Regions from separate parts of the Paenibacillus tundrae genome, predicted to be linked through region 2. Evidence: riboswitches for the same ligand, from Rfam matches in the RefSeq annotation. Region 2 holds a riboswitch; the other holds the start of a gene.
What was found. Region 2 has a riboswitch for ZMP and ZTP ahead of V6W81_RS15605 (DJ-1/PfpI family protein). Riboswitches for the same ligand answer to the same signal wherever they lie in the genome.
Positions count from the first base shown of each region.

Region 1: another riboswitch for ZMP and ZTP. It lies ahead of V6W81_RS26435 (TIGR01440 family protein); the one in region 2 lies ahead of V6W81_RS15605 (DJ-1/PfpI family protein).

Region 1 is NZ_CP145605.1:5,884,110-5,888,541, reverse strand. Features, by position in the region: gene V6W81_RS26445 (manganese efflux pump MntP) at 118-678, shown strand; gene V6W81_RS26440 (low molecular weight protein arginine phosphatase) at 923-1,495, shown strand; ZMP/ZTP riboswitch at 1,730-1,811, shown strand; gene V6W81_RS26435 (TIGR01440 family protein) at 1,951-2,544, shown strand; gene glyA (serine hydroxymethyltransferase) at 2,799-4,046, shown strand.
Region 2 is NZ_CP145605.1:3,478,633-3,483,064, reverse strand. Features, by position in the region: gene V6W81_RS15615 (glycine betaine uptake BCCT transporter) at 1-1,544, opposite strand, end outside; gene V6W81_RS15610 (hypothetical protein) at 1,842-2,021, shown strand; ZMP/ZTP riboswitch at 2,166-2,247, shown strand; gene V6W81_RS15605 (DJ-1/PfpI family protein) at 2,307-2,909, shown strand; gene V6W81_RS15600 (GNAT family N-acetyltransferase) at 2,923-3,396, shown strand; gene V6W81_RS15595 (translation factor GTPase family protein) at 3,685-4,432, shown strand, end outside.

The DNA of each region.
Region 1 (4,432 bases), 2.4 Mb from region 2:
GTGTCTCACGGCATTCAAAATATCTGTGATCCAGATGTTCAATCATATCCTCTGGTCATGTTTAGGTCCTTGTCCGCATATCGTGTACAAGAACCTTTACGTGATGGGGGTATGGGAATGTGGGATATATCTGCCCATGTAGGGCAGTTAGTAACCATTTTGATTATGGCTGTGGCTCTTGGTTTCGATGCCTTCTCGCTGGGAATCGGGATGGGGATGAAAGGCATTCGTCTACGGGATGTACTGCGGATCAGTACAATCACCGCCCTGTTCCATATCATCATGCCACTGATCGGTATGTACACGGGTAAGTATGTCAGCTCATTGCTTGGTGACATTACCACGTATGCGGCAGGTGGTTTGCTTGTTCTTTTGGGTGCGCATATGATTCTGAATGCCTTCCGTGAAGGAGAGACGAAGCTGGTGAATCACCGCTCACTGCTGGGTGTGACTTTATTTTCACTCAGTGTCAGCATAGATTCATTTTCCGTAGGGGTTTCTCTAGGGATGTTCAGTAGTGAACTGATCTTGACTGTGCTTGCTTTTGGCGTGTGCGGAGGCTTGATGTCGATGATGGGTCTGTTGCTTGGACGACGGGTGAGTCATAACCTGGGGGATTATGGTGAAGCTGTAGGTGGAGCGATTCTGCTCGCCTTTGGATTATTGTTTATCTTTTGAGCTGTAACCCATGAGCTTAACCCTTGATTGCACTAACTAGACTAAATGGTTCAATGCCGAGTGGTTGTATATCCTTCTGGTGTGAGTATAATCGTAGGAAAGAGATTTGCAGAATGTCCGCTTTTAATTAATCCCTTTTTCGAACACGCGCTTAAAGCAACTAATGCTGTTGCAATCGTAATTCAATTTCTTAAACGATGAAGTATACATTTGATAACATATATAAAATGGGGAGGCTACCGCAATGAAACATATTTTGTTTGTATGTACAGGTAATACGTGCCGCAGCCCCATGGCAGAGGGGCTTTTGCGTAAGCTTGCTTCGGAGCGTGGCATTCAAGTCGAGGTGCGTTCAGCGGGCGTTGCCGCCACACAGGGAATGCCGATTTCGCGTCATGCCGAGGCGGTACTGAAGGATCACCGTGTTGAAGGGCCGCCACACTCGACACAACTGAGTGCAGGGCTTGTTGGTTGGGCTGATCTGATTCTTACACTGACTCGCAGTCATAAGCAGCATGTGCTGCAAGTTTTCCCGGACTCTGTCCACAAAACCTATACACTCAAAGAATACGTGGAAGATGACGAGCAAGTGATGAACGATCTGCAGGAGCTAGATAGCTTGTTCGCGACATTGGAGATGAAGCGTGCACTTGGTCAAGAAATATTAGCAACGGAGCGGGAACGTGTCATTGAGATCCGACAACGAATTCCAAGCTTCGACATCTCCGATCCGTTTGGCGGCAATCGAGATGATTACAACGTGACTGCTGCTGAGATTCGAACTGCACTTGATCGGCTTTTGGACAAGTTGGAATAAGGCAGAGTGCACAGGGGTAGTTTAAACAACGTATCCATAGTGTAAACCTCGGAAGCTGAGATCGGTGATCAGCTTGATCGTACGAATAAAGTCCAGCTTGGCCATCCAAGGTAGAACCTTTATATGATTGATAGACATGCCTCACGTACTTGAACTGTCATCTAAAAACAGACATGTGATGTAAATTACCCGTTGATTTTAAGCGCAGGTTGTTTTATGATGAAGGGGAAAACAGGGATCCGGTGTAACTGGCGACGAAGTGGGCACAACCACAATGGAGCACCGGAACAAACGGCCGGTCGCCTGGGCAAAAGAGCAATTCTGCGATACCCGCAGACTGCTCTTTTTTTCGTCTTTCATCTGTTTATTCGCTATAATAGTACCTGAAATGCCATGTTGGAATACGTAAGGCTGACATTTGGAAGCCGGGCATGATGATATCGGGAGGCGATAGGATGACTATTGAGTTAGATTCGGAACAACCCGGATTGCAGGAACAGACCGCATCCATTTTGCGTGAACTGGCCACTGCAGGGAAGCTTGGTTCAGGGCAGATCGTTGTCATTGGTACAAGCACTAGTGAAGTGGCAGGTAAACGGATTGGTACGAGTGGTGCGATTGAAGTGGCACAGCAGCTTCTTGCGGGTATTCGTGAGGTGCAGCAGGAATTCGGTTTTGAACCGGTCTTTCAATGCTGTGAGCATCTGAATCGTGCGCTGGTAATGGAGCGTTCTGTGTTAGTGCGTCTGGGATTGACCGAGGTAGGTGCGGTACCTGTTCCTACAGCGGGTGGTTCAATGGCATCTGCGGCTTATCGATCACTTACCGATCCTTGTCTGGCAGAACATGTGCAAGCACATGCAGGACTGGATATCGGAGAGACGATGATTGGTATGCATTTGCGGCATGTGGCGGTTCCTTACCGTACAGCACTTCGTTACATTGGAGATGCCCGTGTGACGACAGCGTTGACGCGTCCGAAGTTGATTGGTGGGGAACGTGCAGTGTATCGTATGGAAGAGCAGCCTGATTCGACATTTTGTGACTAACGTATAAAGTGAAATTATGTTTACACGTAAACGGAGAGTGCAACACCAATCTGGAGAAGCAGAGCGTTCGCCTGAAAGCTTACCGAAGGAAAGCTACATCGAAAGCATACGCTATCACCGGATTCCCCCTTTGTAAAAGGGATTCAAAGAAATCTGGGGATAACAGCGATCGAAAGATGGTGATGCAATCGAAGTCTGGAGTGTAACCTTGTGTTTCACTTTATAACTTCACTTATATTAGGAGGAATTTAATCATGGAACAATTGCGTAAGAATGACCCGGCGGTATTGGAAGCGATGAATCTGGAGTTGAAACGTCAGCAAAACAACATTGAGTTGATTGCATCTGAGAACATTGTAAGCGAAGCGGTTATTGAAGCACTTGGTTCCGTTCTGACGAACAAATATGCTGAAGGATATCCAGGCAAACGTTACTATGGCGGTTGTGAGCACGTAGATATCGTGGAAGATATCGCTCGTGATCGCGCTAAAGAATTGTTTGGAGCAGAGCATGTTAACGTTCAACCACACTCTGGTGCACAAGCGAACATGGCAGTTTACCTTGCGGCGCTTAAGCCTGGCGATACAGTATTGGGTATGAACCTTGCACATGGTGGTCACCTTACGCATGGTAGCCCAGTAAACGCATCTGGCTTACTCTACAACTTCGTAGCATATGGCGTACAAGAAGATACATTCCTGATCGATTATGATGAAGTTCGCAAAGCAGCGTTCAAACACCGTCCTCGGTTGATCGTGGCAGGGGCAAGTGCGTATCCACGTACAATTGATTTCGAAAAATTGGCTTCCATTGCTAATGACGTAGGCGCATTGTTCATGGTTGACATGGCTCACATTGCTGGATTGGTTGCTGCTGGTTTGCATCCAAGCCCGGTTCCACATGCACATTTCGTAACAACGACAACTCACAAAACATTGCGTGGACCACGCGGGGGTATGATTCTGTGTACCAAAGCTTGGGCTGCTGCAATTGATAAAGCGGTATTCCCTGGTTCCCAAGGTGGACCATTGATGCACGTTATTGCTTCCAAAGCGGTAGCATTGGGTGAAGCATTGCAACCATCTTTCAAAGAGTACGCGCAGAATGTAGTGAAAAATGCACAGGTTCTGGCTGAAACGTTGATCTCTGAAGGCTTGAACATCGTATCCGGTGGTACAGATAACCACTTGATGCTGATCGATACACGCAGTGTGAACATCACAGGTAAAGAAGCTGAGCATGTCCTTGATTCCATCGGAATCACTGTTAATAAAAATGCAATTCCATTTGACCCAACAAGCCCGTTCATCACTAGCGGTATCCGTATTGGTACACCTGCGGCGACTTCCCGCGGTATGAACGAAGAGGCTATGGTATCGATCGGTAAAATCATTGCGAAAACGCTCAAGAACCCTAAAGATACAGCAACACTTGATCAAGCTCGTGCAGAAGTAACGGCACTGACAGATCAATTCCCGCTCTACACTGACCTTAAATACTAAAAAAACGTTGCTCATGCTGTTTGTATTTGAGTGTTCCGTAAACACGCAGACGGAGCAAACAAAATGAAGCCGGAGAAGCGAAGCGTTCGCCTTTATCCCCGGATTTTCCCCTTATGTAGAGGAGAATCAAAAAAATCCGGGATAACAGCGATCGAAGGATCATTTTGAATTGCGGAGTATCCGTGTGTTTACATGCTTTTGAACAATCTCAATGACATACCAGCAAGAGTCAAAAGGACCGGAAGACACCATGTTTCCGGTCCTGTTTTTGTAGTATTCGGTATTCTGTAATGATTAGGTGCCCTTTAATGGTGTAATTCGGTGTTGGTGATGATATAATATACAGGATTTATCGAGCCTATGAATGATGATTAGGCATATTTGGA
Region 2 (4,432 bases):
ATTTCATTCAGTGGGTTTTCTTGTTCCTCCAGCAGTCGTTTTAGCTTTTGGCGCTGCCGTTTTTCCTTCTGTCGGCGCTCCCTGTCCTCAGCCTGTAGAGCTTTGAGCAGAGAGATACACATACCAATAAGAACAACGGCGAACGGCAGTGCGGTCACAATGGAGGCCGTCTGCAGTCCGCTCAGTCCCCCGCTGAACAGCAGTACTACCGCGATGGCGGATTGCATGAATCCCCAGGTTAATTTCACTTTAATACTCGGATCTAGCTTGCCATCTGAGGTCAGCATGCCCAGCACAAACGTAGCGGAATCAGCCGACGTAATAAAGAAGAACATGATCAGGAGTGTAGCGACTACTGCTAAGATTGTGCCCAAAGGCAGCTGCTCCAGCATAAGGAATAAAGCGGTCGTCGTATCTTCCTTGACGGCTTCGGCCAGATGAGCGGCATTGAACAATTCCATATGAAGTCCTGTACCGCCGAAGACAGAGAACCAGATAAATCCGAAAAGGCTTGGAATAAGCATGACATAAATTACAAATTCCTTTATAGTTCTTCCTCTGGATACCCTTGCGATAAAAGTACCGACAAAAGGCGCCCACGAGATCCACCACGCCCAGTAAAATAATGTCCATGCTCCAATCCAGGCTTCTCTTGAGAACGGCGTCAGTCTCAAACTCATGTTAATAATGTTCTGCATGTAACTGCCCAAGGTTGTTGTGAATGTGTCAAATATAAAAGAAGTCGGTCCAGTCACTAATACAAACAACATCAATAGCACAGCTAAAACGAGGTTGGTGTTGCTCAGAATCTTAATACCTCTATCCAGACCGGAGGTTGCTGAGATTAGAAACAGTACGGTTACAACCGAGATAATGATAATCTGTGACATTGTCGAGTTAGGAATACCGAATAAGTAATCGAGACCCCCACCGATCTGAAGCGCACCCAACCCAAGCGAGGTTGCAACACCGAAGATGGTGGCAATGACCGCCAGAATATCAATGACCTTGCCAAGCCAGCCTGTAGCAAGTCTCTCACCGATTAGAGGAATAAAGGTGGAACTGATCAGCCCTTTGTAGCCTTTACGGAACTGGAAGTAAGCAAGTGCTAGGCCGATGACGGTATAGATAGCCCAAGGATGGAGTCCCCAGTGGAAAAAGGAATAACGCATCGAAAGTCTTGCTGCCTGAGTTGTTTGGGCTTCTGCTCCCTCCGGGGCAGATAAATAGTGAGATAGCGGCTCAGCTACTCCCCAAAAAACCAGTCCAATGCCCATACCAGCGCTAAACAGCATGGACAGCCAGGAAACCGTAGAATATTCTGGTTCATCATCTTCGTCTCCCAGCCTGATCCCGCCAAATCGGCTGAACGCCAGATAAAAAGCGAAGATCAGGAAGAACAGTGTCGCTAGCAAATAAAACCAGCCAAAATTCTGAATTGAGAAGTTGTAGGCAACGTTAGCCACATCCGCCAGCTGATCAGGAGCGACGGCTCCCCATATTGCAAAAAGTGCAACGATGATAATTGTGATTGTAAATACCATGAAGAGACCTCCATTATGTATGCTTCAGCCAACTGTTCCTTAGTATGTACTAGTCCAGCTTGTAATATTTCGGGAAGTCAGCTGTTGATAAATTAAAACAAACTGCCCTATAATGAAACATTTCAGTGTATTTTGATCTCCCAAGAACCATATATTCCTATAAATATAAGAAACATGAGGACTTCCATAATGAAAATAGTATCAAGTACTAATATCAAGTGTTACAATTGATAATCGAGTTAACTTTATTCATAAATAAATGAAGTAATCATACATGGCAACAAAGGAGTTTTACCTATGAAATTGAATGATTTTTTTGTTGGACAGACGTTTATAACCAAATCTCTTGAGCTCACGAAAGAGGATATCACAAGTTTGAAAAACAAAACAGGTCTTGTAACGGTGAAGTTTTCTACCTTTAATAGTAAAGAAGAGCTCGTTTTTGAAGGAGATTTAACAGTTCTGGTCAAAAAGTAGTGTCCCAAGTCAAGGACAAGCGGTTGTTTCCTCATTAATTTATAAAGCTGACAGTCAGGTTAGTTAAAACACGGAAGTGAAAGTATGTATAAACTTCATACATTTACAAAGGAAAAAGCTGTCATGTATACTTAGAGTTAAATTTCTGGTATGTGTGACTGGCGTAAACGTGGAGTGAACCACGAGGAAGCACATATTTTAAAAGCCGTACGCCTGGGCAAAGTGTTTGATCTGTTGATCAAACACTTTTTTTATTATTCAGGTATTGAGAGGATGGTAGCGGCAATGAAAATGGCGTTTGTGTTATTCGATGGAATGACAAGCATGGACCTAGCTGGATTTTATGAAGCGGTAACTTGGCTAGCGATTCTAAAAGCGAAGGAAAACGTATCATGGACATTCTGTTCAAACAAGGATGAAATTACAGATGATCGGGGTCTGAAAATGAAATCTGATGCGGTGTTACCTAATCTAGGTGATTTTGATCTAGTGTTTTTCCCCGGTGGATTATCAACTAGAATGCTTAGATTGGATGAGAATTTCATGGGTTGGGTTCGAACGGCAGAGAACGTACCGTATAAGATTTCTATTTGTACAGGGGCACTGTTATTAGGCGCAGCAGGATTCCTGAATGGAAAAAAGGCTACTACAAACTCATCAGCTTATGATTTACTAGCTCCTTATTGCGCAGAAGTAATTCCAGCGCGTGTCGTGCGTGACGGTAATACGGTAACTGGTGCGGGGGTTACAGCTTCTATAGACCTGGGGCTTTATATGGTTGAAATGTTGACGAGTACAGAGGTTGTTCTTCAAGTTCAGCAGAAATTAGAGTATCCATATTATATGGCCGGTAACATTAAGGATGTCTACATGCACACTTTTCAGTAGGAGGATAAGAAGAATGACAATTCGCCTTTTTCAAGCGCTAGACATCCCAGTTGTGCTGAAAATGATGAAAGATCATGAGTTTCAGTTTCCGGCGTTTATTCGCGAGCAGTATCCTGTGCGCTGGGATTCATATTTAGACATGCCGGATGAGCGTATCCATACTTATTATGTCATGCTTGATGAAGCGGATATGGTCATAGGTCATGCTGGCTACATTCTTCAGCCTACTGTTAACCGGTATGAAATCGTTGGTGTTGTTACGAGCAAATCTCACCTTCGACAAGGAGTTGCACATAGACTAATCTCTAAGATTTGTACAAAAATAACTGAATTCGGACACGGTGATGTCATGCTTTATACGCTTGATCATGAAAAAAATCAAGCAGCACTCGCATTTTATGAACGAATGAAGTTTCAAAGGGAACATGTCGATATGAACTATTATACGTCTGGGTTTCATAGACTTGCACTGGTTAAGACGTTATAGGAGAGCACAGCAAAAGAGTTAATTAATTAAACGACTATGATTGCTTCATCAATGATCAAACAACGAGAAATTATTCCAGATGATTATACTGAAGTTGTTATCCGGAATGAAACGAACTGGAGCCCATGCTTTCTATGAGCATAATGGCTATGATAGAGATTCATACTGTTTTGATAAAATGATTAAAGTTGACTAATTCATCCCTAAGCCAAACTCTACCCACTCTCCCGATTTCTATGCTTTAATGAAATGAGCAGTAATAACAAGAAATGTTGAAAGTGGGATTCTATGAAACGACTAACGATTGGCCTGTTCGCCCATGTGGATGCAGGTAAAACAACTTTTGCCGAACAACTGCTGTACCATACGAACAGTATCCGGTCGCGAGGGCGGGTGGATCATCAGGATGCGTTTCTGGACAGCCACGACATCGAGCGGGCAAGGGGCATTACCGTGTTCGCAGATCAGGCGGTACTAGAGTATAAAGGTGACAGCTACTATTTAATAGATACGCCTGGACACGTCGATTTCTCCCCAGAGATGGAGCGGGCAATTCAGGTCATTGATTATGCCATTTTGATCGTAAGCGCAGTCGAGGGTGTCCAGGGTCATACGGAAACAGTCTGGCAGCTACTGCGGAAACATCGGATCCCAACATTTTTCTTTATAAACAAGACGGATCGAGTTGGAGCGGATGCAAAGAGAACCGAGTCGGATATTCGGCAGCAGTTGACAGGGGAAGTATGTTGTATTACCGAGAGGTTCGCTGACGGTATCATCGCTGAACCGCTGCGTGAGGCTATGGCGGAGCGGGACGAAACCTTGCTGGAAGCTTTTCTGGAGGGGAGAGACGATTCTGGTTTCTGGTTGAAAGCCTTGCAGAAGATGATTGCGGACGGTCTTCTCTTCCCTTGTGCTCACGGTTCTGCGCTTCAGGATACTGGGGTTGTTGAATTTCTGGATCAGCTGCACCTGCTGACGACAACCACTTATGACGAGGATGCTTCGTTCCAGGGTAGAGTTTATAAAATTCGGC